DNA from 3 places in the Enterobacter sp. I4 genome. Region 1 is predicted to be linked to each of the others. Evidence: predicted binding sites of a transcription regulator. Region 1 holds the regulator's gene; each other region holds the start of a gene.
The links. Region 1 encodes PurR, which represses purine synthesis genes. Its sites were predicted from a motif close to CANGCAAACGTTTGCNTG; they were not measured.
Positions count from the first base shown of each region.

Region 2: a site for PurR is predicted at 3,618-3,635, ahead of pyrD (quinone-dependent dihydroorotate dehydrogenase). Genes of this name have one in related genera too.
Region 3: a site for PurR is predicted at 8,068-8,085, ahead of tusA (sulfurtransferase TusA). Genes of this name have one in related genera too.

Region 1 is NZ_JALBUO010000001.1:2,500,230-2,509,879, reverse strand. It holds gene MOQ06_RS11895 (FAD-NAD(P)-binding protein) at 1-645, opposite strand, end outside; tRNA gene MOQ06_RS11890 (tRNA-Val) at 768-844, opposite strand; tRNA gene MOQ06_RS11885 (tRNA-Val) at 849-925, opposite strand; gene mdtK (MdtK family multidrug efflux MATE transporter) at 1,079-2,452, opposite strand; gene MOQ06_RS11875 (riboflavin synthase subunit alpha) at 2,678-3,319, shown strand; gene cfa (cyclopropane fatty acyl phospholipid synthase) at 3,351-4,499, opposite strand; gene punC (purine nucleoside transporter PunC) at 4,799-5,998, opposite strand; gene punR (DNA-binding transcriptional activator PunR) at 6,112-7,023, shown strand; gene purR (HTH-type transcriptional repressor PurR) at 7,041-8,066, opposite strand; gene MOQ06_RS11850 (YnhF family membrane protein) at 8,364-8,453, shown strand; gene MOQ06_RS11845 (MFS transporter) at 8,614-9,650, shown strand, end outside.
Region 2 is NZ_JALBUO010000003.1:224,434-234,083, reverse strand. It holds gene ssuB (aliphatic sulfonates ABC transporter ATP-binding protein) at 1-12, opposite strand, end outside; gene ssuC (aliphatic sulfonate ABC transporter permease SsuC) at 9-800, opposite strand; gene ssuD (FMNH2-dependent alkanesulfonate monooxygenase) at 810-1,955, opposite strand; gene MOQ06_RS20420 (sulfonate ABC transporter substrate-binding protein) at 1,952-2,914, opposite strand; gene ssuE (NADPH-dependent FMN reductase) at 2,907-3,482, opposite strand; gene pyrD (quinone-dependent dihydroorotate dehydrogenase) at 3,732-4,742, shown strand; gene zapC (cell division protein ZapC) at 4,908-5,450, shown strand; gene MOQ06_RS20400 (YcbX family protein) at 5,447-6,556, opposite strand; gene rlmKL (bifunctional 23S rRNA (guanine(2069)-N(7))-methyltransferase RlmK/23S rRNA (guanine(2445)-N(2))-methyltransferase RlmL) at 6,655-8,763, shown strand; gene MOQ06_RS20390 (ABC transporter ATP-binding protein) at 8,776-9,650, shown strand, end outside.
Region 3 is NZ_JALBUO010000002.1:900,836-910,485, forward strand. It holds gene ftsY (signal recognition particle-docking protein FtsY) at 1-251, opposite strand, end outside; gene rsmD (16S rRNA (guanine(966)-N(2))-methyltransferase) at 378-980, shown strand; gene MOQ06_RS16700 (DUF1145 family protein) at 964-1,245, shown strand; gene MOQ06_RS16705 (DUF2500 domain-containing protein) at 1,333-1,692, opposite strand; gene MOQ06_RS16710 (lysoplasmalogenase) at 1,822-2,448, shown strand; gene zntA (Zn(II)/Cd(II)/Pb(II) translocating P-type ATPase ZntA) at 2,525-4,696, shown strand; gene MOQ06_RS16720 (TRAP transporter large permease) at 4,786-6,072, opposite strand; gene MOQ06_RS16725 (TRAP transporter small permease) at 6,083-6,592, opposite strand; gene MOQ06_RS16730 (TRAP transporter substrate-binding protein) at 6,605-7,576, opposite strand; gene tusA (sulfurtransferase TusA) at 7,766-8,008, opposite strand; gene MOQ06_RS16740 (7-cyano-7-deazaguanine/7-aminomethyl-7-deazaguanine transporter) at 8,178-8,843, shown strand; gene MOQ06_RS16745 (DcrB family lipoprotein) at 8,916-9,473, shown strand; gene MOQ06_RS16750 (AI-2E family transporter) at 9,610-9,650, shown strand, end outside.

The sequences.
Region 1 (9,650 bases):
ACCATGCTGCATCACGACCGCCATGGCCGCGTCCAGCCCGCTGAGGGACGTGCCCATGATCCCCACCTCGCAGGCGCGGATCTCCGCGTCCATCAGCCCTGACCAGGGGCTTGGGAAAAAGGTGCGGGTGGCTTCCTCTTCATCAGGCCAGACGTGACCGGTGGCGACCACGGCAAGATCAAACCTCCTGGAGAACGGAGCATCGTTCACTGAAAGGGCCACGCCGTCTGCGTCAGCCTTGATATCCGTGACTTCAGCGTTGGGATGAACCTCGACGTGAAATCCCGCCTTTTTTGCCTCCGCGACAACGGCAAGAAACCGATCGTGAAAATATTCACCCAGCAAAATGCGCGGCAGGAACTGCCGGTCGTGCAGCGTCTCTTTGTCGACGCTATAGCGGGCAAGGTGAGCTGCATTTTGCTGCTTTAGCCATTCGAGGTAGCTGATAAAAATGGGCGGAATTTCAATACTGGCGATATTCGCCAGCATCAGCCGGGAGTTATCCTCATCGCTGTAGGGCATACCGACGCCGGGCTGGTCTGCTTTCTCAAACACGGTGACGGACAGTGGCGCTGCGTTGCCAAGAAGAGAGTAGAAGGTGTAAATCCCTGTTGGGCCTGAGCCGATAATGGCAATTTTTTTCATCGAAAGCGTTCCTGCGTTTCTGAACCATATAACAAGCGTAGCAGGAGAAAGGCTAAGTCATTCAATGAAGGGAGAAATTAAGATATTCAGAAGAGGAAATTTGCACCATTTCAGAACTGAAATGGTGCGTCCGAGTGGACTCGAACCACCGACCCCCACCATGTCAAGGTGGTGCTCTAACCAACTGAGCTACGGACGCAGAATGGTGCGTTCAATTGGACTCGAACCAACGACCCCCACCATGTCAAGGTGGTGCTCTAACCAACTGAGCTATGAACGCAACGTGTTGTCGGTGACAACGGGGACGAATATTAGCGGCACAGCACCATGGTGGCAAGAGGGAAAACGCATTTTTCTCTCTGATTTCACGCGATTGCTTCATTACCGCGCAAAGTGAAGAGAAAGTAGCCGCCATCCGGCGGCTACCGCGTGTTTAACGTGCAGCGCGCTGCAAAATCACCGCGGAAGGCTGACGTTGCAGGAAGCGCATGCGCAGCATCATCATAATGGCCGCCGAGGTTAAGCCGATGATAAAGCCCATCCAGAACCCGGCTGGCCCCATGCGGTTTACGACCAGATCCGTCAGCGCCAGAATATACCCGCAGGGTAAACCCAGCACCCAGTACGCAATAAAGGTGATAAAGAAGATGGAGCGCGTATCTTTATAACCGCGCAGCACGCCGCTGCCGATGACCTGGATGGAGTCAGAGATCTGGTACAGGGCAGCCAGCAGCATCAGGTGCGATGCGAGCGTCACCACCTCCGGATTATCGTTGTAGAGCAGGGCGATTTGCTCTCTCAGCAGCACGGTGAAGAGCGCGGTACAGACCGCCATGCAGACGCCGACGCCCAGCCCGGTGCGGGCCGCCGTTTGCGCATCCAGCGTTGAGCCTTGTCCCAGACGGAAGCCCACGCGGATCGTCACCGCAGCGGCCAGCGACATCGGCAGAACGAACATCAGCGAGCTGAAGTTCAGGGCGATCTGGTGACCTGCCACGTCAATAATGCCCAGTGGCGAAACCAGCAGAGCGACGACGGCAAACAGCGTCACTTCAAAGAACAGCGCCAGCGCAATAGGCAGACCCAGCTGGGTAAGGCGGGTCATCATCGACCAGTCAGGCGTGCTGAAGGCGGTGTCGTTACGAATGTCTCGCATGGAGCGTGAATGTTTGATGTAGGTGAGCATGCAGCCAAACATCACCCAGTACACCGCAGCCGTCGCCACGCCACAGCCTACGCCGCCGAGTTCCGGCATGCCAAAATGACCGTAGATAAAGATGTAGTTCACCGGAATGTTGACCAGCAGGCCGATAAAGCCCATCACCATGCCCGGTTTGGTTTTTGCCAGCCCCTCACACTGGTTGCGCGCCACCTGGAAGAACAGATAGCCGGGTGCGCCCCAGAGCAGGGCGCGCAGATAACCTACCGCCTTATCCGCCAGCGCCGGGTCGATATTATGCATAGCGCGGATGATATACCCGGCGTTCCACAGGACAATCATAATCAGAATGGAGACAATCCCGGCCAGCCAGAAGCCCTGGCGAACCTGATGGGCCACGCGCTCGCGTCGGCCAGAGCCGTTGAGCTGCGCAATAACTGGCGTCAGCGCCAGCAGCAGGCCGTGGCCAAACAGAATGGCCGGAAGCCAGATTGAGGTTCCGATCGCCACGGCGGCCATATCGGTGGCGCTGTACCCACCGGCCATCACCGTATCCACAAATCCCATTGCGGTTTGGGCTACCTGCGCGACGATCACCGGTATTGCCAGTGCCAATAACTGACGCGCTTCGATCATATACTTCTGCACGTGAACACCTTTGTATTGTAGTTATTTGAGAGACTAAAAAGGCCGCCGTAACTGGCAGCAAGAAGAAAAAACAGAGGGATGCCAGCTATTGTAGCGGGGTTTAACTAATTATCTAGTGAAAAAAACGTCAGAAATTGCGCATCGCTGGCAACCTGTTTTTTCAACTGTTATTGTGGTGGGATTAAACGGCGTTATCGCCGTCCGGAATGAACAGGAGCTGTAAGCATGTTTACTGGTATTGTGCAGGGCACTGCCAAAGTGGTGTCCATTGATGAAAAACCAAATTTCCGTACTCACGTGGTTGAGCTACCTGAATATATGCTCGACGGCATCGAAACCGGTGCGTCGATTGCGCATAACGGCTGCTGCCTGACGGTAACCGAAATTAACGGTAACCGGATCAGCTTTGATTTAATGAAAGAGACGCTGCGCATTACTAACCTCGGCGAGCTTGTGCCGGGCGATATCGTAAACGTCGAGCGTGCGGCTAAGTTTAGCGACGAGATTGGCGGGCATCTGATGTCGGGCCATATTATGACCACCGCAGAGGTGGCGAAAATTGTCACCTCGGAAAATAACCGTCAAATCTGGTTTAAGGTGCAGGATCCGTCATTAATGAAATACATCCTCTATAAAGGATTTATTGGCATCGATGGGATTAGCCTGACCGTAGGTGAAGTGACGCCAACGCGTTTTTGCGTGCATTTAATTCCTGAAACGCTGCAGCGCACAACGCTCGGAGCAAAAAAGCTGGGGCAGCGCGTGAATATCGAAATTGATCCCCAGACCCAGGCGGTCGTGGATACCGTTGAGCGCGTGCTGGCGGCGAAAGAAGCGGCGATAATAAAGGCCGTGGAAGAAGAATAAAAAATAACCCCGGGTAGCCGGGGTTATTTTTTTAGCGGGCCACCCGCAGGCCGTGCTCAATGCCCCGGCTAAACACCACCTGCCATAGCTGTATATCCCGCGCGCGGAACGCGCCAGCGCAGGCATTCAGGTAATAGCTAAACATTCGTTTGAATCGTTCCGAATAGTTGTCGGCAATTTCAGGCCACGCGGCCTGGAAACGCTCGTGCCACGCCATCAGGGTGGTATCGTAATCTGCGCCAAAGTTATGCCAGTCTTCCACGATGAAATGCGGTTCGCTGGCGTTCGCTATCTGGCGTACGGAGGGTAAACAGCCGTTCGGGAAGATGTATTTATTGATCCAGGGATCCACATTGTTGTCGGTGCGCTTAGAGCCGATGGTATGTAACAGGAAAATACCGTCAGGCTTCAGGTTACGGTCGGCCACCTCAAAATAGGTTTTGTAGTTCTTCGGACCCACGTGCTCGAACATGCCAACGGAAACGATGCGGTCAAACTGCTCGTTCAGGTCACGGTAATCCTGAAGCCGAATATCAACATCCAGGCCCAGGCAGCGCTCCTGCGCCATCTTCTGCTGTTCGGCCGATATCGTGACGCCCACCACGCTGACGCCGTAATGCGTCGCCATAAACCAGGCGAGACCGCCCCAGCCGCAGCCAATGTCCAGCACCCGCATGCCGGGCTGCAGCTGCAGTTTGTCGCAGATCAGCTGTAGTTTATCCTGCTGCGCCTGTTCCAGCGACGTTGCTTTTTTCCAGTATCCGCAGGAGTACTGCATTAACGGGTCGAGCATCCGGCTGAACAGATCGTTACCCAGGTCGTAATGCTCTTTGCCGACGATCCACGCCCGCTTTTTACTTTGCAGATTGAACAGGCGAGCGGAGGCGATACGCAGCGTATCTTTGAAGTGACGAGGGAGCTGATTTTCAAGACCGGCGCGTAATACGCTGGAGAAGAACATATCCAGCCGTTCACACTCCCACCAGCCGTCCATATAGCTTTCGCCCAGCCCTAACGATCCCTCCTGCAAAACGCGTTTAAAAAAATCGGGATGTTTAACCTGGGGATCGGAGGGGGATGAGCCATTAATCGTAATGCCCGCACGTCCCAACAGTTCACTGACGATCCGGGACCAGTTATCGTCCGGAACGCTGACTTCTTCTATACACGATGAACTCATAGCTTCTCCATCACCTTGCTGTGATCAGAACCTTAAAACAGCGTAGACGCTTTTTTTGGTTTGTGAGAAATCTCACGGTAAATGCCCGCGAGGCTAATATCCGACGTAGAACAGAGGAAGGGAGATTTCCCTTGCCGAAAAGCCGTCCATGGTAAAACGGGAGCGCTCCGGCTCCCGTTAACACTTAATATTTATCGTATTTAATCGAACCAAATTTAGTATAGGCCTCTAAATTTGGTGATTCAACAGAAAATTGTTAGCAACCTAATCACTGGTTTTTAACATAATTTCCTGTGCAATCAGGCGTGCGACGTTTCTCTGTGCGCGTCTTGATTCTGCTCACGATGCGCTGATGACTGCATGCGATAGCCCAGACCTGCCAGCGCAACGGTGGCCAGCATGACGCTGGTGGTCGTGAGCAGCGGTGTTGCAATCAGCGCGGAGACCACCAGGCTTGCCAGGAAGCACAGACCCAGCTGCAGGGTATTTTGCAGCGCGGCAGCGCGGCCCGTCGCCTGCGGGAACGGGCGCAGCGCCTGAGCCACAACGATAGGGTAGATGGCACCGTTTGCGATCGCCATGACGCAGAACGGAATCAAAATTTCAGCAAGCCCGGCGCCCGGAATAAAGCCAACGGCCCAGGTCGCGATCACGCTTAACGCGTAGAGCACCAGCAGCCAGGGAAGCATCTGCTGGCCTTCCCATTTTTGCAGCGCGGCGCGACAGCCGTAGCCGCCCACCAGGAAGGCGATGGTCTGCGGAACGTAGCTCAGGCCGATAGCCGCCGGGCTGTAGCCCATGTCATGCAGAATAAACGGCGAACCGGTCAGCCATGCGAAGAAGCTGGCGGAGCAGGCGGCGTAAATCAGCACGTTGCCGCGATAGGCCTTAGCCCGCAGTAAGGAGGTGAAGGTGACCGGCTTCGCGTCCGGATGCGCCTCTTTTTTATGCGCAGGCTTAAGCGCAAACGCGGGCAGCATCAGCACCAGCGTGATGGCGAACAGCGTGGCGAAAATGGCCTGCCAGTCGAAGTGTGCCAGGATCCAGCTGCCCAGCAGCGGGGCGAGCGCCGGCGACAGGCCAACCAGCGGCATAATGGTGGCGAAAATACGGTTAGTGCGCGAGGCCGGATAATAGTCGGTAACCAGCGCCTGCCACGTGACCGCTGCGGCGCAGACCCCGACTGCCTGAATGAAGCGCAGCGCCAGTAGCCAGGCGGCATCGCGAACCCACAGCATGCCCAGACAGCCAACGGCAAATATCGCCAGCCCCAGCAACAGAACGGGCTTACGGCCAAAACGATCCGACAGCGGTCCCCATAGCAGCTGCGCAAAAGCGAAGCCTGCGAGGAACAGGCTCAGGCTGGCGCTGATGGCGGCGGCAGGGGTTTGCAAATCTTCCTGCATCGCGGCGAACGCGGGCAGATACATGTCGGTCGCCAGAAAGCCCAGCACGCTTAAGCCGCCGAGCCAGACTAAAAATCCTTTCCTGGGTTGCACTATTTATTCTCCTGAGGAGGCAGGTGTACGTTGCCGCAGAGTGTAGGGAGTGCAAAGCGGCTTGTGAAACGCTAATATTTGGCGAGTGCATTCAAAAATTTTGCAGGCAGAAAATGTGGTCAGATTATTCCCTTGAAGTGGTCGATGCCGTGGCCCGTAACGGCAGCTTTACCGGTGCCGCGCAGGAGCTGCACCGCGTTCCCTCGGCAATCAGCTATACGGTGCGGCAGCTGGAAGAGTGGCTCGCGGTCCCGCTGTTCGAGCGGCGCCATCGCGACGTTGAACTGACGCCCGCCGGGGCGTGGTTTTTGAAAGAAGGGCGGTCTGTTATCAAAAAAATGCAGATCACCCGCGAGCAGTGCCAGCAGATCGCTAACGGCTGGCGCGGACACCTTTCCATTGCGGTGGATAACATCGTTAAGCCGGAGCGTACCCGGCAGATGATCGTCGATTTTTATCGCCATTTTTCCGACGTTGAGCTGCGCGTTTCGCAGGAAGTGTTCAACGGGGTCTGGGATGCGCTGGCGGACGGCCGGGCAGAGATGGCGATAGGCGCCACGCAGGCCATCCCGGTTGGCGGGCGCTATGCGTTTCGCGACATGGGCATGCTGAGCTGGACTTGCGTCGTGGCGCGCGATCACCCGCTGGCGGCGATGGAGGGGCCGCTGAGTGACGACACGTTACGCAACTGGCCGTCGCTGGTGCTGGAGGATACCTCCCGTTCGCTGCCCAAGCGCATTACCTGGCTGCTGGACAATCAGCGCCGGGTAGTCGCGCCGGACTGGGAGTCGTCAGCCACCTGCCTGAGCGCGGGGCTGTGCGTTGGGATGGTGCCGGTACACGTTGCGCGTCCGCGCATCGACACGGGGGAGTGGGTGGCCCTGACGCTGGAAAATCCCTTCCCGGACGCAGCCTGCTGTCTGACCTGGCAGCAAAATGACGTATCGCCCGCGATGGCCTGGCTGCTGGATTATCTGGGAGACAGCGAAACGCTGAACCGGGAGTGGTTACGGGGACCAGCGTAGCTGGCCCCGAGAAATGATTAACGACGGTAGTCGCGGAACGGGCCGTCCGCAACGGAGCGGCGTTCAATCAGGCGCGGGTGGACTTCAATGGACTGGGACTGTTCACGCTTGTTGACGATCCTGTCCATCAGCATATTGAAGGCCGTTTCACCCAGAGAGTCTTTCGGCTGGTGAATGGTGGTCAGCGCCGGGGTGAAGAAGCGGGCGTTGCGCACGTTATCATAGCCGATCACCGAAATGTCCTGCGGCACGCGCAGGCCCAGCTCGTCCGCCGCACAGAGCGCGCCCATCGCCATGATGTCGCCGCCGCAGAACACCGCGGTAGGGCGATGCTGCTGGGAAACGATCTGCTGCATGGCGCGGTAGCCGGACTCCGGCTCGAAGTCGCCCTGCACGATCCAGTTTTCCGGCACGACGATCATCGCTTCTTCCATCGCCTTCATAAAACCGGCCAGGCGGCCAGCGCCGGTGTTGCGCTCCAGCGGGCCCGGGATCACGCCAATTTCGCGGTGACCGCGTTCCACCAGGTAACGACCCGCCATGTAACCGCCTTCGAAGGCGTTATCAATCACCGAATCGGTGAAATCGGCGCGCGCTTCGCCCCAGTCCATCACCACCATTGGAATGTGGCGATACTCTTCCAGCATGGAAAGGACCGACTCAGGGTATTCAGAACACATCACCAGCAGGCCGTCCACGCGCTTTTGCGCCATCATCGACAGGTAAGCGCGCTGTTTCTCAATGTTGTTCCACGCGTTGCCCAGAATCAGGGTGTAGCCTTTCTGGAAGCAGTTTTTCTCAACGGCTTCGATGATTTCAGCAAAGTAGGCCGCTTCACTGCTGGTAGCCAGCAGGCCAATCGATTTCGTGTGATTAACCTTCAGGCTGCGCGCAACGGCACTCGGCGAGTAGTGCAGTTCTTTGATCGCTGCCCACACGGCATTACGCGTCTCTTCTGCGACGAAACGCGTTTTGTTAATAACATGTGATACGGTTGTAGTGGAAACGTTTGCGCGTTTTGCTACGTCTTTAATTGTTGCCATTAAATGTCACTCCAGACCATATCCTAAGCTCCTGAAAAACTTGAAGGTAAACGTTTGCCTTCTCTCACCCTTATTACGCAATCTTGAGTTGCGACACGCCGGGAAAACGACACAGGACGTCAGGAGGGGGTCAATGGCCGGTACGCTAATAAATTTAGCGTGGAATTTTGTCCTATCTTGATGAAAAGGGGAAGAGGTAAAGTGGATATCCGCTTAAATCCTGGAAGATTTTTGACCTGAACTGTGTAAAAATGAGCAGGCTCACTTTTCGTAGGGTGAATAAAAGGAGAAAAATTGATGAGTACCGATCTTAAGTTTTCGCTGTTTACCACCATTGTTGTTCTTGCTCTTATCGTTGCGGGTGGTTTAACCGCTGCGCTGCACTGATTCAGACGGGGGAGAGCTTTCTCCCTCGCTTTGTGCGATTGTTACCCCTCCGGCAAAAATCTTTTGCCAAAATGTTAACTTCTCATTTTTTGTGATTGATGTCATGCTTTTGACTTCTTAATTCTGTGTCGCGTTATGGCACGGTTTCCGGAGTTCATTCATGAAAATCAATTTTCCACTGCTGGCCCTGGCGATTGGCGCTTTTGGGATTGGCACCACTGAGTTTTCCCCAATGGGGTTATTGCCTGTTATAGCCCGGGGCGTGGACGTCTCAATCCCTGCGGCCGGTATGTTAATCAGCGCCTACGCGGTTGGCGTGATGGTAGGGGCGCCGCTGATGACGCTGCTGCTTTCGCACCGCGCGCGCCGCAATGCGCTGATTTTCCTGATGGCGATTTTCACCCTGGGGAACGTGCTTTCCGCGATTTCACCGGATTACACCACCCTGATGCTCTCACGCATTTTGACCAGCCTTAACCACGGCGCGTTCTTCGGGCTGGGATCGGTTGTGGCCGCCAGCGTGGTGCCAAAACATAAGCAGGCCAGCGCGGTGGCCACTATGTTTATGGGGCTGACCATCGCCAATATCGGCGGCGTGCCCGCAGCCACCTGGCTGGGTGAGACGATCGGCTGGCGTATGTCTTTCCTCGCAACCGCGGCGCTCGGCGTAATTGCGATGGTGGCGCTGTTCTTCTCTCTGCCGAAAGGGAGCGCCGGTGAGCGTCCGGAAGTGCGTAAAGAGCTGGCTGTGCTGATGCGTCCTCAGGTGCTTTCTGCGCTGCTCACCACGGTGCTGGGAGCAGGGGCGATGTTTACGCTCTACACCTATATCTCCCCGGTGCTGCACGATATCACCCACGCGACGCCGGTATTTATTACCGCGATGCTGGTGCTGATTGGCGTGGGCTTCTCCATCGGTAACTATCTTGGCGGGAAGCTGGCGGACCGCTCCGTCAGCGGGACGCTGAAGGGTTTCTTAACCCTGCTGATTGCGATCATGATTGCGATCCCGTGGCTGGCGCGTAACGAAGTGGGTGCCGCAATTGCCATGGTGGTGTGGGGCGCAGCGACTTTTGCCGTGGTACCGCCGCTGCAGATGCGCGTAATGCGCGTCGCGCACGAGGCTCCTGGGCTCTCTTCTTCGGTCAATATCGGTGCGTTTAACCTCGGCAATGCGCTGGGCGCGGCTGCCGGCGG
Region 2 (9,650 bases), on a different contig from region 1:
TGCAGTATTCATGCTTTCGCCTCCTGAGCGGTATAGGCCGGGTTCCAGCGCAGCCAGGTACGCTCCAGCCACTGGGCGCTGACGTCTGCGAGCTTGCCGAGCAGGGCATAAAGGATAATGGCAACCACCACCACGTCCGTTTGCAGAAACTCCCGGGCGTTCATCGCCAGATAGCCAATGCCGGAATTAGCCGAAATGGTTTCCGCCACGATCAGGGTCAGCCACATCAGGCCGAGCGCAAAACGCACGCCGACCATGATGGAGGGAAGGGCGCCCGGCAGAATGACATGCGTAAACAGGGCAAAACCCGACAGGCCATAGCTGCGGGCCATCTCCACCAGGCCGCGATCGATATTGCGGATCCCATGCCAGGTATTGATATAGATCGGGAACAGCGTCCCCAGCGCCACGAGAAAGATTTTTGCGCTCTCATCTATGCCAAACCACAGGATGACCAGCGGGATCAGCGCCAGGTGCGGCACGTTGCGCAGCATCTGCACGGAGGTGTCCAGCAGCCGCTCTCCCCAGCGGGAGAGACCGCTGATCAGCCCAAGCGTCAGGCCGATGCTGCCGCCAATCGAAAAACCGATTGCCGCACGCCAGGAGCTGATAGCCAGATGCTGCCACAGCTCGCCGCTGGCGCTTAGCGACCAGAATGCTTCGACAACGCCCTCCGGAGAGGGCAGGATGCGGCTCGACAGCCAGCCGGTTGAAGATGCCAGCTGCCACACGAGGATAATGCCGACGGGCAAGAACCACGGCGCGGCGCGCAGCAGCCATTTTTGTGCATTTGCGGACATAGAGGCTCCTTAGCTTTGCGCGACTTTTCCCGGAATAAACGCGTTCGCCACCGCTTCGCCCTGCAGCTGAAGCTGCCGCGGCTGCGGAATGTCCGGAACAGCGACATCCAGATGCGGGAACAGCAGTTCGCCCACCCTGTATGCTTCTTCCAGATGCGGATAGCCGGAGAGGATAACGCTGTCGATGCCCAGCTCCGCGTATTCATTGATGCGTGCCGCTACGGTTGGGCCGTCACCTACCAGCGCCGTACCGGCGCCGCCGCGCACCAGACCTACGCCGGCCCACAGGTTCGGGCTGATTTCCAGATTTTCTCGCCTGCCGTTGTGCAGCGACGCCATCCGGTGCTGACCCACGGAGTCGGTACTGGCAAACGCCGCCTGTGCCCTGGCGATGGTGTCGTCGTCCAGATGGGAAATTAACCGGTCGGCGGCCTGCCAGGCCTCTTCGCTGGTTTCGCGCACAATCACGTGCAGGCGAATACCGAAGCGCACCTTGCGGCCATGTTCAGCCGCTTTAGCGCGTACCTGGGCGATTTTTTCCTTCACCAGCGCAGGCGGCTCGCCCCAGGTCAGATAGAGATCGATCTGCTCAGCCGCCAGATCCTGCGCCACGTCCGATGAACCACCGAAATAGAGGGGAGGGCGCGGCTGCTGAACCGGCGGGAAGTAGAGTTTCGCATCCCGAACGTGGATATGTTTTCCTTCGAAGGTGACGGTTTCACCCTCCAGCAGCCGCCGCCAGACGCGTGTGAACTCGGCGGAGGCTTCATAACGTTCGGTGTGATCGAGGAACACGCCGTCTCCCGCCAGCTCCTGCGGATCGCTGCCGGTGACCAGATTGAACAGCGCGCGCCCGTTGGATAGCCTGTCCAGCGTTGCCGCCTGACGCGCCGCGACGGTTGGCGATACCACGCTCGGGCGCAGCGCCACCAGGAATTTCAGACGCTGGGTGACGGGGATCATTGAGGCGGCAACCAGCCAGGCATCCTCGCACGATCGGCCCGTCGGGATCAGCACCCCGGTAAAACCGATGCGGTCTGCCGCCTGTGCTATCTGCTGAAGATAGCCGTGATCGACCGGGCGAGCGCCTTCTTCTGTGCCAAGATAGCGTCCATCACCGTGGGTGGGTAAAAACCAGAAAAGATTCAGACTCATGATTTTTTTCCTTCAATGCCGGCGGGTTGCCAGATGCGTTCGCGAATATTTACCTGCTTTGGAACCAGGCGGTTTTGATAAAAAAGATCTGCCGTTTGCTGCTGGAGGGCGGCAACGCGTGCGTCAACCGGGGCGATGGTGGTTGGTGGACGGTGGTCAAGGTAGGTGGCGATCACCGGCTCAGGCAAGCCCATGGTTTTCGCGAGCAGCGTTACGCTCTGCTGACGCTGGGTCTGGGTCAGCGAATCGGCCTGCGTGAAGGTATCGAGCACCTCCTGAATAAAGGCGCCGTTCTTTTCGGCGTACGGACGCGCTGCCAGGTAGAACGAACCCGTCTGTTTCAGGGGCGTGCCGTCTTTCAGCACCCGCACGCCGCCCTGCAGCAGGGCGGCAGAGTAGTACGGATCCCAGATAGCCCAGGCATCAACGTTCTTTTGCTGGAACGCCGCGCGCGCATCGGCTGGCGTCAGGTAAACGGGCTGTATATCGGTGAACGACAGGCCTGCCTCCTGCAACGCGCGCAGAAGCAGGTTGTGCGAGCTTGAGCCTTTCTGGAAAGCAACCTTATGCCCTTTCAGATCGGCGACGCGTTTAATCCCGCTATTTTCCGGCACCAGGATCACCTCTGCCTTTGGCTTCGCGGGTTCAACGCCCACGTAAACCAGATCCGCCCCGGCTGCCTGCGCAAAGATCGGCGGAATGTCGCCGGTGCTGCCTAAATCAATACTCCCGACGTTCAGCGCCTCCAGCATTTGGGGGCCGGCAGGGAATTCGACCCAGGAGAATGTGGTGTCCGGGAAGCGTTTTTCCAAAAGCGCATGGCTTTTCGCCAGCACCATGCTGACGCTGCCTTTCTGATAGCCAATGCGCAGGCTCTCCGGTGCGGCCTCCGCCGCGTGTGCCAGCGACGCGACTGCCAGCAGGCCCGCCAGCCTGATACGGGTAAGGATTTTAAACATGCGCTACTCCTTGTGGTTGACGACGTGCCTCTGCATGGCGTTCCCGGCGGTTCAGGGCGTGCCAGAAGGTATCAAGCGCGCTGTCGAGGCGGGTTTGCAGGTTCGGGGTGAAGTGTGGCCTGTGCTGGTAGTCAATCACCTGTGAGTCGTCTGCGAAGACGCCGTGCAGGATCTCCTGCGCCTTCAGCGCGTTCAGAACGGGCTTGAGGGCGTAATCCACCGCCAGCAAATGGGCCACGGTACCGCCGGTGGCCAGCGGCAGGACGACCTTGCCGTCCAGCGCGCGTTCGGGCAGCAGATCGAGCAGGGTTTTCAGCGCACCCGAAAAAGAGGCTTTATAAATGGGCGTCGCGACGATCAGTCCATCCGCACCTTTAAGCTGTTCTGTCAGGGCTTTCAGCGCCGGGCTGTCAAAACGGGCGTAGAGCAGATCTTCAGGGTCGAAATTGTGCAGATTCCAGTGGCATACCTCCACATCCAGAGCATTAAGCTTTTCGCGGGCGTATTCCAGCAGGGCGCTGGAGCGAGAGGGGAAGCGCGGGCTTCCGGCCAGAGTAATGACGCGCATGGTTGCTCCTTATAACTAATTGTTTGCTTTTATCTAACATTCATAACAATTTTCAGGAGTGTGACATTGCGCCGTTATTCCACTAAATGATTTATCCTCAGGTGAAATGCCAAAAAATGCATAAGAAGTCTTCCCGAAGGAAACGATTGCGTTTTACCCGGCTTTTTTTTGCCACAGGTCAATTCCCTTTCCGTGCCGGATCGCACATAATCCCCTCCCGGTTTGCACACCGGGAATCCAGGAGAGTTCATGTACTACCCCTTCGTTCGTAAAGCCCTTTTCCAGCTCGATCCAGAGCGCGCTCATGAATTGACGTTTCAGCAGTTACGCCGCATTACCGGAACGCCTTTCGCGGCGCTGGTGCGCCAGAACGTGCCGGAAAAACCTGTGCAGTGCATGGGCCTGACCTTCAAGAATCCGCTGGGCCTCGCGGCCGGCCTGGATAAAAATGGCGAATGCATTGATGCACTCGGTGCGATGGGCTTTGGCTCGATCGAAATCGGGACGGTGACGCCGCGCCCGCAGCCGGGTAACGACAAGCCGCGCCTGTTCCGCCTGGTCGAAGCCGAAGGGCTGATCAACCGCATGGGCTTTAATAACCTCGGTGTCGATCATCTGGTAGAGAACGTAAAAAAAGCCCATTTTGATGGCGTGCTGGGTATTAATATCGGTAAAAATAAAGACACCCCAGTCGAGCAGGGTAAAGATGACTATCTGATTTGTATGGAAAAAGTCTACGCCTATGCCGGTTATATCGCGGTGAATATTTCATCACCAAACACCCCAGGGCTGCGTTCATTACAATATGGCGAAGCGCTCGACGATCTTCTCAGCGCCATTAAAAATAAACAAACGGAGCTGCAGGCGAGCCACCATAAATATGTTCCGGTCGCGGTTAAGATCGCCCCGGATCTTTCTCCTGAAGAATTGATCCAGGTTGCCGACAGTTTAGTTCGCCATAATATTGATGGTGTTATTGCGACCAATACGACGCTCGATCGATCCCTCGTTCAGGGAATGAAAAACTGTGACGAAGCGGGTGGTTTAAGCGGCCGTCCGGTACAATTAAAAAGCACCGAAATTATTCGCGCACTTTCTGCGGAATTAAAAGGCCAGCTGCCGATTATTGGGGTGGGCGGCATTGATTCCGTCATCGCTGCGCGTGAGAAGATGGCGGCGGGCGCATCGCTGGTGCAAATTTATTCCGGCTTTATTTTTAAAGGGCCGCCGTTGATTAAAGAAATTGTCACCCATATCTAATCTTTTCTCTTAATCAGACAACCAGGGCTTTATTTCCAGCCCTGGTTGTTTTATATTCCGTCATTGTTGCTTATTTAGACATTATAGTCTTTTATTACTAGTGTTATAAACGAAGCGGCAAACAGGACATTTTTAGTACAGGACGTTTGGGGACGGGAGAGAAACATGCGAATTAAACCTGACGATAACTGGCGCTGGTATTATTGCGAAGAGCATGACCGAATGATGCTCGACTTAGCCAATGGCATGTTGTTTCGCTCTCGTTTTGCGCGCCGGATGCTCACGCCAGACGCGTTTGCCCCCTCAGGCTTTTGCGTTGACGATGCCGCACTCTATTTCTCTTTTGAAGAAAAATGCCGCGATCTCGATCTCTCCAAAGAACAGCGCGCCGAACTGGTATTAAACGCGCTGGTGGCAATCCGCTTCCTGAAACCCCAAATGCCGAAAAGCTGGCATTTCCTCGCGCACGGCATGAGCTGGACCCCGGCCACGGGCGATGCGGCCAGCGTGAGCCTGAGCGATACCGAAGAAGAGGTGAGTTTGCTGGTGGTTGAACCCGGCGAAAACGCCGCGCTCTGTTTGCTGGCACAGCCCGGCGTGACCATTGCCGGGCGAGTGATGCAGTTAGGTGATGCCATCAAGGTAATGAACGACAGGCTGAAGCCACAGCTGCGCGTAGATTCCTTCAGCCTCGAACAGGCGGTTTAAGCTTCCAGCTGTACGGACGTTTTCGGTACGCAGCTACAGCACAGGATCGTGCCGTCATTGCCAATCGCGGATTTCTTCAGAGCACTCACCTCACCGTCTACCAGCCTGATGCGGCAGCATCCACAAATTCCCGCCCGACAGGAATACGGTACGCGAATACCCGCCTGCTCCAGCTGCTCCAGTAGTACCTGCTGATTGTTACCCCGGATAACCTTGCCTTCCCAGTGAATATCCACCGCGGAAGCGACGTTGGTCACGGCGTCGATCATCTCTTCTTCCTGACCTGCGCCATACACGCGTGCCGGACCGCGGGTAAGAATTTCGACCTCGTCGCCCACGCGGATCGCGCCGCTTGAGCGGGGGATCAGGTTCTGACCGAAATCGACGTCGCCGCTGTCCTGCGCGGTACGGAATGACTGCAACGTTTTCAGCGGTTCGCCGGAAGGATGCTTCTGGCCTTTTTCCGGGCTGACGGTGGTGAAAATACAGCGGCTGCACGGTTTCACCACGTCAAAAATCACGCTGCCGATGCGGATCGTTTTCCAGGTATCTTCATCCCAGGCATCCGCTCCGGTCACCACCAGATTCGGGCGAAACTGCTCCATCTGCACGCTGGCTTTACAGCGGTTTTGTAGGTCGCGAAGCGAGGCCTCGTTGGTCAGCAGGAATGGAAAACCATCCGCGAAGGAGAGGGGGACCGCGTTGTGGCGCTTAACGCGACGGGTCAGGGCTGGCCCAACCCAGCGCAGCTGAACGTTACGGGAGAAAAAGCCGCTCAGCCACTGGTTTATAGCGTCCGGGGCGATACGCGCGGTAAAATGATTCCCCCACACCTCCGTTGGCGCATCCACCGGCGCAAAATCGGTAAAGCGAACCACCACGCTCGATCCGTCCGGCGCGGTCAGGTGCAAACCGTCATGAAGCGGGGAAGGGGTAAAGCGAACCATCTGCGGGAACTGGCGTGCCGTAATGAACGTACCGTCAGGCTCGGTGACCATAAATATGCGATCGAAGGCAAATCCGCTTATATCGGCCAGCGCGTGCGTAACGCCGATACCGCGCATGGATTTCACCGGATGAATAAAAAGCCTGGATAACGTCGCCACTGCACACTCCCGCAAAAGAAAATAAGCCTTCAACTTTATGACATACACGCCATATTAGCTATAATGCGCGACAATTTTCTAAGAGTAAAAGTGACGATATGAATTCTCTGTTTGCCAGTACGGCCCGTGGGCTGGAAGAGCTGTTAAAAACTGAACTGGAAGGCCTGGGCGCGAGAGAGTGCCGGGTGGTTCAGGGTGGTGTCCATTTTGAGGGCGACACGCGGCTTATTTACCAGAGCCTGATGTGGAGCCGTCTGGCGTCGCGCATCATGCTGCCGATGAAAGAGTGCAAGGTCTACAGCGATCTTGATCTCTACACCGGCGTACAGATGATCGACTGGACAGAGATCTTCACCCCGGACGCCACCTTTGCGGTGCATTTCAACGGCGTCAACGATGAGATCCGCAACAGCCAGTACGGTGCTCTGCGCGTCAAAGACGCCATTGTCGACTGCTTCACGCGTCGAAATAAGGAACGCCCGAACGTTGACCGCGAAAATCCGGATCTGCGTATCAACGTCTGGCTGAACGGCGACACCGCCAGCATATCCCTGGATCTGAGCGGCGCGGGCCTGCATCTGCGCGGCTATCGCGACCGCACCGGGATGGCGCCCATCAAAGAAACGCTGGCTGCGGCCATCGTCATGCGCTCCGGCTGGCAGCCGGGTACGCCGCTGCTCGATCCGATGTGCGGTTCCGGCACGCTGCTGATTGAAGCCGCGATGCTGGCTACCGACCGTGCGCCAGGCCTGCACCGTGGACAGTGGGGCTTTAAAGGCTGGGCACAGCACGATGAAGCCCTCTGGAAAGAGGTGAAGGACGACGCGCAGACCCGCGCGCGCAAGGGGCTGGCGGAGTACACGTCTCGCTTTTATGGTTCGGACAGCGATGCCCGCGTCATTGAACGCGCCCGCAGCAACGCCCGCCGCGCCGGGATTGGCGAGCTGATTCAATTTGACGTCAAGGACGTTGCGAACCTGACCAACCCGCTGCCTAAGGGCCCGTACGGTACGGTGATCAGCAACCCGCCTTACGGCGAACGTCTGGGCAGCGAGCCGGCGCTGATTGCGCTGCACAGCCTGCTGGGCCGCAACATGAAAGCGCATTTCGGCGGCTGGAATCTCTCCCTGTTTAGCGCCTCGCCGGAGCTGCTGAGCTGCCTGCAACTGCGTGCGGATCGCCAGTACAAGGCGAAAAACGGCCCGCTGGACTGCGTGCAGAAAAACTACCATCTGGCCGAGACGGCGGCGGACAGCAAGCCCTCCGGCGTAGCGGAAGATTACGCCAACCGTCTGCGCAAAAACCTGAAGAAATTTGAGAAGTGGGCGAAGCAGGAAGGGATCGAATGCTATCGCCTGTACGACGCTGACCTGCCGGAATACAACGTGGCGGTTGACCGCTATGCGGACTGGGTGGTCGTTCAGGAGTATGCCCCGCCGAAAACCATTGATGCGCAAAAAGCGCGTCAGCGTATGCTGGACGTCATTGCGGCGACCATCGCCGTGCTCGGCATTTCGCCAAACAGGCTGGTGCTGAAAACCCGTGAACGTCAGAAAGGTAAAAATCAGTATCAGAAAATGGGCGAGAAGGGCGACTTCATCGAAGTGGGCGAATATAACGCTCGCCTGTGGGTTAACCTGACCGACTATCTTGATACCGGCCTGTTCCTCGATCACCGTATCGCCCGCCGCATGCTGGGCCAGATGAGCAAAGGCAAAGATTTCCTTAATCTCTTCTCATACACCGGCAGCGCCAGCGTGCATGCAGGGCTTGGCGGCGCGCGCAGCACCACCACGGTGGATATGTCCCGCACCTATCTGGAGTGGGCGGAGCGTAACCTGCGTCTCAACGGCTTAACCGGGCGTCAGCATCGTCTGTTGCAGGCGGACGTGCTGGGCTGGCTGCGCGATACGGATGAACAGTTCGATCTGATCTTTATCGATCCACCGACGTTCTCTAACTCCAAGCGCATGGAGGATAGCTTTGATGTTCAACGCGATCACCTGCGCCTGATGACCGACCTGAAGCGCCTGCTGCGTAAGGGCGGCACCATTATGTTCTCGAACAACAAGCGCGGATTCCGCATGGATCACGACGGCCTGGCCGAACTGGGACTGAAAGCACAAGAAATCAGCCAAAAAACGCTGTCTCAGGACTTTGCCCGTAACCGTCAAATCCACAACTGCTGGCTTATCTCCGCGGTCTGAAAGGAAAAATAAATGTCTTTAATTAGTATGCACGGCGCGTGGCTCTCCTTCAGCGACTCGCCGCTTCTCGATAATGCAGAGCTGCATATCGAAGATAACGAGCGCGTCTGCCTGGTTGGCCGTAACGGCGCGGGCAAATCGACGCTGATGAAAATCCTCAATCGCGAGCAGGGGCTGGACGATGGACGCATTGTTTACGAACAGGATCTGATCGTCTCTCGTCTGCAACAGGATCCGCCGCGCAACGTCACCGGCAGCGTTTATGATTTCGTGGCGGAAGGTATTTCTGAGCAGGCGGAATACCTGAAGCGCTACCACGAGATTTCGCATCTGGTGATGACTGACCCGAGCGACAAGAATCTCAACGAGCTGGCTAAGGTGCAGGAGATGCTCGATCACCACGGCCTGTGGCAGCTGGAAAACCGCATTAACGAAGTGCTGGCGCAGCTTGGCCTCGAAGCGGATATGGAGCTGTCGGCGCTGTCCGGTGGCTGGCTGCGTAAAGCGGCGCTGGGCCGTGCGCTGGTGAGCGGACCTAAGGTGCTGCTGCTGGACGAACCGACGAACCACCTGGATATCGAAGCGATTGACTGGCTGGAAGGTTTCCTGAAAACCTTTAACGGCACCATTATCTTTATCTCGCACGACCGTTCGTTTATCCGCAATATGGCGACACGCATCGTCGATCTCGACCGCGGCAAGCTGGTGACCTATCCGGGCGATTACGATACCTACCTGCTGGAGAAAGAAGAGAACCTGCGCGTGGAAGAACTGCAAAATGCTGAGTTCGACCGCAAGCTGGCGCAGGAAGAGGTGTGGATCCGTCAGGGCATTAAAGCGCGTCGTACCCGTAACGAAGGCCGCGTTCGCGCCCTGAAGGCGATGCG
Region 3 (9,650 bases), on a different contig from region 1:
ACAACCGGCTCGGGCTTCTCGCTCTCCTGAACCTGTTCAGTGATCTCAACCACCTCTTCAGCAAAGGTTTCAATCTCTTCTTTGCTGTGCGCCGTTTCTTCCGCCTCGACAACCGCAGCGGTTTCTACAGGCGTTTCAGGCTGTGACTGCTCTTCTGCAACCTGTTGTTCTTCGGTTTTCTGTTCTGTTTCTTGCTCTTTTTCACCGAAACCCAACCAGGAAAAGAAGCCACGTTTTTTTTGTTTTGCCATCTGCGACTACACTCCTCGCGGCGCTATATACAGGGAAGCTAAAAAAATGATGAAATAGTCTAACACTTTACTTAATTGACATCACCGCCCGCAATCGCAGGGCATTGTTAACAGAGCTTTCCTGAGATGAAGAAACCCACCCGCGCCCCGGCCGGTCAAATACGAATTATCGGCGGTCAGTGGCGAGGCCGGAAATTACCGGTGCCGGATAGCCCCGGTTTACGCCCCACCACGGACCGCGTTCGCGAGACGCTGTTCAACTGGCTTGCCCCCTCAATGGTAGACGCCAGTTGCCTGGACTGCTTCGCCGGGAGCGGTGCGTTAGGGCTGGAGGCGCTGTCGCGCTATGCCGCCAGCGCCACGCTGCTGGAGATGGAGCGCGGCGTCGCGCAGACGTTGCAGCAAAATCTGGCTACGCTGAAAGCGAACAACGCGAAGGTGGTGAACACCAACACGCTGAGCTATCTCGCGCAGCCGGGCACGCCGCATAACGTGGTGTTTGTTGACCCGCCGTTCCGCAAGGGGCTGCTGGAAGAGACGCTACTGTTGCTGGAAAAAAATGGCTGGCTGGCAGACGACGCGCTGATTTACGTTGAAAGCGAGGTGGAGAATGGCCTGCCACCCGTTCCCGTTCACTGGGATCTGCACCGCGAAAAGGTCGCAGGCCAGGTGGCTTATCGTCTGTATCATCGTCAGGCACAAGGAGGCTCCGATGCCAGTACTGATTAACCTGGGACGTTTGCTGATGCTGGGCGTCTGGGCATTTTTGATTTTGAATCTGGTGCACCCGTTCCCGCGTCCGCTTAATATCTTCGTTAACGTGGCGCTGATCTTTACCGCCTTCATGCACGCCCTGCAGATGGTGATGCTGAAAAACGGCCTGCCGAAAGATAGCCCACCGATGACCGGCTGGCAGCAGCTGCGGGTGTTTATTTTCGGCGTGTTCGAGCTGCTGGTGTGGATGAAGAAATTTAAGGCGCAGGTGAAGAAGTAACCCCCTCACCCTAACCCTCTCCCCGAAGGGGAGAGGGGACGCTTACACCCTCTCCCCTTCGGGGAGAGGGCCGGGGTGAGGGGAAAATTACTGCTCCGGTTCAAACCCTTCAAACCGCGATCCTTTGTAGCTCAGCGTCCCTTTCTCTCCCACCGTCAACTGATGGTACTGCTGCGCCTCCAGGCGGAAGGTCATCTCCAGCCCGCCGGTTTCCGGCTTAAAGCTCGCGTCATAGCGCATCGCTGTGCCGGCTGGCGTGACCTGCTGCTGGCGTGAACGGCGATCGTTGAGCGGTTTCTCGCGCTTGTTGGTCACCACCACGCGCTTTTGCACCAGCGGCGCGGCATCGTTGTCCGCCTTCTCGCGGCGCTGCTGCACGAAGCGAAACGAGGCGGCAATAACGATAATCGCCACCACGATAATGAAAAAAAGCGGCATCTTGCTCATACAAACGTCCCATCAGATTATGCGGAATTCAGGATACCTCGCCTGCCCCGGCATTGCCAAACGGCCGCTCGCGTCACTACACTGGATCAGAAACTGATTATTCAGCCTCAACAGTTACAGGGAGTTAATATGCTTTGGTCATTTATCGCTGTCTGTTTTTCCGCATGGCTTTACGTCGATGCGTCCTATCGCGGTCCAGCCTGGCAGCGCTGGTTGTTTAAACCCGTCACGCTGCTGTTGCTTCTGCTGCTGGCCTGGCAGGCGCCGATGTTTAACGCCATCAGCTACCTGGTTCTCGCCGGGCTGTGCGCCTCCCTGATTGGCGATGCCTTAACCCTGCTGCCGCGTCAGCGCCTGCTGTACGCCGTTGGGGCATTCTTCCTCTCCCATCTGCTCTATACCATCTACTTTGCCAGCCAGATGACGCTCTCCATCTTCTGGCCGCTGCCGCTGGTGCTGCTGGTGATTGGCGCGCTGCTGATTGCGGTGATCTGGTCGCGCCTGGAAGAGATGCGCCTGCCGGTGTGTACCTTTATCGCCATGACGCTGGTGATGGTGTGGCTGGCCGGTGAGCTGTGGTTCTTCCGCCCGACCTCACAGGCCATGTCCGCCTTCTTCGGCGCGGCGCTGCTGTTGCTCGGTAATATCGTCTGGCTGGGCAGCCACTATCGCCGCCGCTTCCGCGCGGATAACGCTATTTCCGCCGCCTGTTACTTTGCCGGACACTTTCTGATTGTGCGTTCGCTGTACATCTAAATAACGCTTGACTCTGGAGTCGACTCCAGAGTGTATGCTGCGGTTAATGAGAAAATTATCATTACCGGAGACTGCCATGTCGACTCCAGAAGCACCAAAAAAAGTCCCACAATTCTCGGCGCTTAAGCTCAGCCCGGTTCCGCCGAAAGACGACTGCTGCTGCGAGGGAGCATGCGAAACGCAGGCTGACGTCCTGCCGGAAAGCGGTAGCCGCTACAGCTGGCTCGTCAACGGTATGGACTGCGCCGCCTGCGCCCGTAAGGTTGAAAACGCGGTAAGGCAGGTGCCGGGCGTGAACCACGTTCAGGTCCTGTTCGCCACCGAAAAGCTGCTGGTCAGCGCCGATAGCAACGTCAGCAAACAGGTAGAAGCCGCGGTCAGCAAGGCGGGCTATACCCTGCGCAGCGAAACGACGCCTGTTGAAAAGACCTCCTCCCTGAAGGAAAACCTGCCGCTCGTGACCCTCATCATCATGATGGCCCTGAGCTGGGGGCTGGAGCAGGTTAACCATCCGCTCGGCAACCTGGCGTTTATCGCCACCACGCTGGTCGGCCTGTTCCCGATTGCCCGCCAGGCGCTGCGCCTTATGCGAAGCGGCAGCTGGTTTGCCATCGAAACGCTGATGAGCGTGGCGGCCATCGGGGCGCTGTTTATTGGCGCGACGGCGGAAGCGGCCATGGTCCTGCTGCTGTTTCTGATCGGCGAACGGCTTGAAGGCTGGGCGGCGAGCCGGGCGCGTAAGGGGGTAAGCGCGCTGATGGCCCTGAAGCCTGAAACCGCCACGCGGGTTCTGAACGATAAGCGCGAAACGGTGGCCATCAGCACCCTGCGCCCGGGCGACGTGATTGAAGTGCCCGCAGGCGGGCGCCTGCCTGCCGACGGCGCGCTGCTTACCGCCACCGCAGGCTTTGACGAAAGCGCCCTTACCGGCGAATCCATTCCGGTTGAACGCGCGGCAGGAGAGAAAGTGCCCGCCGGCGCCACCAGCGTTGACCGCCTCGTGCAGCTTAGGGTGCTGTCCGAACCGGGAGACAGCGCCATCGACCGCATCCTGAAGCTGATTGAAGAGGCCGAAGAGCGACGCGCGCCGGTCGAACGCTTTATCGATCGCTTCAGCCGGATTTACACCCCCGCCATCATGCTGGTTGCCCTGCTGGTGACCGTCGTTCCTCCGCTGTTTTTCGGCGCGCCGTGGGAGGGCTGGATTTATAAAGGGCTGACGCTGCTGCTGATTGGCTGCCCGTGCGCGCTGGTGATCTCCACGCCGGCGGCCATTACCTCCGGGCTGGCGGCGGCGGCACGTCGCGGAGCGCTGATTAAGGGCGGCGCGGCGCTGGAGCAGCTGAGCCAGATCCGGCACGTCGCCTTCGACAAAACTGGAACGCTCACCGTCGGCAAACCGCAGGTGACCGGCGTGTATCCGCAGGATGTCAGTGAAGACGATCTGCTGACGCTGGCCGCTGCCGTGGAGCAAGGCTCTACCCATCCGCTGGCGCAGGCGATAGTGCGCGAAGCGCAGGCGCGCGGGTTAACGATCCCGGCGGCAACGGCGCAGCGCGCGCTGGTCGGGTCTGGGATTGAAGCGGTGGTCGACGGAAAAAAAGTGCTGATCGCCGCGGCGAGCCACTCCCCTTCCGCCCGGGTTCAGGCGCTGGAGCAGGCCGGGCAAACGGTGGTGACGGTAATGCAGGACGATGTGCCGATGGGCTTGCTGGCGCTGCGCGATACCCTGCGTACTGATGCGAAAGAGGCCGTCGACGCACTGCACAAATCAGGCATACAGGGCGTAATCCTGACCGGCGATAACCCGCGCGCGGCGGCAGCGATCGCCGACGAGCTGGGGCTGGCGTTTAAGGCCGGATTGCTGCCAGCCGATAAGGTCAGCGCCGTCACCGAACTGAACCGCCACGCCCCGCTGGCGATGGTCGGCGACGGCATTAACGATGCCCCGGCAATGAAGGCGGCGACCATTGGCATTGCCATGGGCAGCGGCACCGACGTGGCGCTGGAGACCGCCGACGCGGCGCTAACCCACAACCGCCTGACCGGGCTGGCGCAGATGATTAGCCTCGCGCGGGCCACGCGCGCCAACATCCGTCAGAACATCGGCATTGCGCTGGGCCTGAAGGGAATATTCCTCGTGACCACGCTGCTCGGCATGACCGGGCTGTGGCTGGCGGTGCTGGCCGACACCGGGGCGACGGTGCTGGTGACGGCGAACGCGCTGCGGCTGTTGCGTCAAAGGTAAAAGTGAAACGGCAACCGGGTTGCCGTTTCTCGTGTTTGCCCCCTCTCCCCGCGGGAGAGGGCCGGGGTGAGGGCATCAGGCCGCACGCGTCACTGCATCCCTAACACCCCCGGCAGCCAAAGGGAAATCGCAGGGATGTAGGTCACCATCCCCAGCACCACCAGCAGGATGCCGTAAAACGGCAGCATTGCGCGCACCACGGTTTCGATCTTCTGCTTACTCACCGCGCTCGCCACGAACAGCACCGACCCGACCGGCGGGGTGATGAGCCCGATCCCCAGGTTGACCATCATGATCATGCCAAAATGCACCGGGTCGATCCCCAGGGCGTTGGTCACCGGCAGCAGCACCGGCGTCAGGATCAGGATGATCGGCGCCATGTCCATCAGCGTGCCTATCAGCAGCAGCATGATGTTGAGGTACATGAGGATCACGTACTTGTTATCGGAGAGCGAGGTGAAGAACTCGGTGATGCGCATCGGCAGCTGCATGTAGGTCATTACCGCGCCAAACGCTGCCGCAAAGCCGATCAAAATCATCACGATGGTGACGGTTTTAACCGTGCGGCACATCAGCTTCGGCAGTTCGCTCCACCTGTAGTCGCGGTAGATGAACATGGTGACGAAAAACGCCCATAGGCAGGCCACGGCGGCGGATTCCGTGGCGGTAAAGATTCCGGACAAGATCCCGCCGAGGATAATCACCACCGTCATCAGCCCCCACAGGGCGTCGAGCATAATTTTCAGCGCCTGCCTGAACGGGATTTTATCCCCCTTCGGATAGCCGCGCTTACGGGCGAAGCACAGGCAAAGCACCATCAGGCTTACGCCAAGCAGCAGGCCCGGCAATACCCCTGCGATAAACAGCGTGGCGATAGAGACCGTTCCCCCCGCCGCCAGGGAGTAAATCACCGAGTTGTGGCTGGGCGGGATCAGGATCGCCTGCACCGACCCGCTCGCCGTCACCGCCGCGGCGTATTCGCGCGGATAGCCCTTCTTCTCCATTTCCGGAATCATCACGCTGCCGATGGACGCCGTATCCGCCACCGACGAGCCGGAAATCGCGCCGAAGAACGTCGAGGCGACAATGTTCACCAGCGACAGTCCGCCGCGAATAAAGCCGACAAACACGTAGGCGAAATTCACCAGACGCCGGGCAATGCCGCCTTCCGCCATGATCGCCCCGGCGAGGATGAAGAACGGGATCGCCAGCAGGGTGAATTTATTGACCCCGCTGGTTATCTGGATCATCAGCGCCTCCAGCGGCAGGTCGATCCACAGCGCGCCCGCCACGGCGCTTAGGCCAACGGCGAAGGCCACCGGCATACCCAGCGCCAGCAAAATGGCGAGGGTGAATAACAAAATAAAAGCATCCATCGTTCACCCCTTAACTGTGATTGCCGATCAGCACGACCGGACGGTTTTCCTGTGAGCCAAACAGCAGGCGCTCAAGCACAAACAGGATCAAAATGGCCGACCCGACAGGCAGCGGCAGATAGCTTTCGCCGGAGGTCAGGAGCGGAAACTCTGCCACCGGCTGATCCCATAGCTCGACGCACAGCCAGTAGCTGTACCAGCACATCAGGCCGGCGATCAGCAGCATCAGCAGGTCCACCACCCGCGCGCACAGCCGTTGCAGCGACGCGGGCAGGCGGTCGGTAAGCATGTTGACCGCAATATGCGATCCGGCGCGGTAGCTCACCGCCGCGCCGATGAAGGTAAACGTCACCATGCAGATGATGGCGACAGGCTCGGGCCAGGATTCCCCGCGATTGAGCACGTAGCGTGAGAAGATGCCAATGGGGATCACAATCGTCATCACCAGCAGCGAGACGCCCGCCACCGTCATGGCGAGCAGGTACAGACGGTCCATCCACTTCAGGTAGAGTTCGGACATACGTACTCCGGCTTACTGAACGTCAGCGATGGCTTTCATCAGATCCTGATGCTTGTCGCCATACTGCGCGCGCACCGGCTCCGTCGCCTTGATAAACACCGCTTTATCGATCTCGTGGAACTGCACGCCGCCGGCCTTCATTTTCTTAAGCGCCTGGTCGTTATACGCGTTCCACAGCTTGCGTTGCTCTAACTGCGCCTCACGGGCCAGCGTCAGGATTTTTTGCTGCTCGTCAGCGCTCAGCTTGTCCCATTTCACTTTTGAGTAGAGCAGCATTTCCGGGGTGATAAAGTGGCCGCTCAGGGTGTAGTTTTTTGCAACCGGCATGTAGTTATGGGCGATAAAGGTTGGCGGATTGTTCTCCGCACCGTCGATTACGCCGGTCTGCATGCCGCTGTAAACCTCACTGACGCCCATCGCGATCGAGTTGGCTCCCATCGCTTTCAGCGTGGCCAGCGCCACCGGGCTCCCCTGCACGCGGATTTTCTTCCCTTTCAGATCGTCCGGCTTCACGATCGGCGCTTTGGTGATCAGGTTGCGGGTGCCGGAGTCCATCCAGCCGAGGAAGACCAGCCGCGATTTCGGGTTGCCGGTGAGCTTGTCGCCGATCTGCTTGCCGATGTCCCCGTCGATCACCTTGTGCATGTGGTCTTCATCGCGGAACACGTAGGGCAGCGTAAACACTTCAATATCCGGCAGGATCGCGGCAACCGGCGCCATAGAGACGCGGATCATATCAATCGCTCCCATCTGCGCCTGCTCAATCATCTGCTTTTCATCGCCCAGCACGCCGCCCGGGAAGACCTTAATCTCCAGCTTGCCGTCGGTTTGTTGTTTGAGTTTTTCACCCATCTGCTGAACGGCCACCACGTTCGGATAGCCTTCCGGGTGCACGTCGGCGGCTTTAATGGTTTGGGCGGAGACGGTGCAGGCAAAAGCAGACAGGCACAGAGCGGCCAGTAACGGCTTGAGGGTCGTTTTCATTAAGTAGCTCCAGGGTAGTGAGATAAGCGTTAAAACGGTGTTTTAGTTTTAGACGTTTAAAAATTAGACTACGGCTGGAAAAGGGAGGGTGAAGCGCCTCACAAAAGCGCTAAATTTTGAAACGATGGTTTAGAAAGATGTTCTCCCTCTCCCCGCGGGAGAGGGTCGGGTGAGGACATCAGGCCGCACTCAGCCCTTACGAATCATATACCGGTACGGCAAGGCTTCCGTTTCCTGCGCCACCAGCTCGTGTTCCATGAAGGTACAAAAACCGGGAATATCGCGGGTGGTGGCCGGGTCATCAGCGATAATCAGCAGCGTTTCGCCGCTCTGCATGTTGCGCACGGTTTTGCGCACCATCATTACCGGCTCCGGGCAGCGGAGGCCCAGGGCATCAAGCGTGTGGTCAGGGCTGGAAAAGAGGTCGGTCATTTTCTTCTCGTTCAGGTAAAAACGGCTGTAGTTTACGCCCCGCCGCCGTCAATGCAAACCAGGTTAACGATTGCGTGAAAATTAGCCATTGCAAAGCGTCGTCAAAGCAGTATCATGCGGCGGCTTTATTGGGTTCCCTCACCCCAAATATTAATCAAAAAGGTACAATATGAACTCCTTTACACAATCGCAGCGCGTTAAGGCGTTGTTCTGGCTTTCGCTATTTCATCTGCTGGTGATCATCTCCAGCAACTACCTGGTGCAGCTCCCGATCTCCATTTTTGGTTTCCATACCACCTGGGGCGCGTTCAGTTTTCCGTTTATTTTCCTCGCAACCGATTTGACCGTACGCATTTTCGGCGCACCGCTGGCGCGGCGGATTATTTTTGCGGTGATGATCCCGGCGCTGTTTGTCTCCTACGCCATCTCCTCCCTGTTTTATATGGGAAGCTGGCAGGGCTTCGAGGCGCTGACGCATTTCAACCTGTTCGTTGCGCGTATTGCCGCCGCCAGCTTTATGGCCTATGCCCTGGGGCAGATCCTCGATGTTCACGTCTTTAACCGCCTGCGTCAGAACCATCGCTGGTGGATGGCGCCAACGGCCTCCACGCTGTTCGGAAACGTGAGCGATACGCTGGCCTTCTTCTTCATCGCCTTCTGGCGCAGCCCGGACGCCTTCATGGCAGAGCACTGGATGGAAATCGCCCTGGTAGACTACGCCTTCAAGGTGCTTATCAGCCTGGTATTCTTCCTGCCGATGTACGGCGTGCTGTTGAATATGCTGCTGAAAAGGCTGGCAGATAAATCTGAAATCTCCGCATTGCAGGCAGGTTAAGGGTTCGCTTTATCAGTTGTGATAAGATGAACGAATGAGCCGCTATGGCCGTTTATCGAAAGGAAGAAGTCAATGCGCAATCTGGTTAAATATGTCGGGATTGGCCTGCTGGTAGTTGGCCTTGCAGCCTGTGATAACAGCGACACCAAAACGCCTGCTCAGGGCGCGTCAGCAGAAAGCAACGCCACCGGTCAGCCGGTGAGCCTGATGGATGGCAAACTCAGTTTCTCTCTGCCCGCAGACATGACCGACCAGAGCGGTAAGCTGGGCACCCAGGCAAACAACATGCACGTCTATTCCGATGCCACCGGCCAAAAAGCGGTGATCGTGATTGTCGGTGACGATACCAGCGAAGATCTGGGCGTGCTGTCCAAACGTCTTGAAGATCAGCAGCGCAGCCGCGACCCGCAGCTCCAGGTGGTAACCAACAAGTCCGTTGAACTGAAAGGCCACACGCTGCAGCAGCTGGACAGCATTATCTCTGCCAAAGGCCAGACCGCGTACTCCTCCGTCGTGCTTGGCAAGGTCGATAATAAACTGCTGACCATGCAGATCACCCTGCCGGCAGACGATCAGCAGAAAGCGCAGACCACCGCTGAAAACATCATTAACACCCTCGTGATCCAGTAACGCTTCACCAGGATGACGTGGCCTCCGTCGCTTGCGCCGGGGGCCATTTTTTTGCCGCGACTTTCAGACTAACGCTCCAGACGAAGCAACTCCGGCGCACTACAATTAGCAGGCCCCCCCGGAAAAAGGAATTCTTATGACTGCCAGCCCGCCCGATAAAGCCGGACTCCATATTTT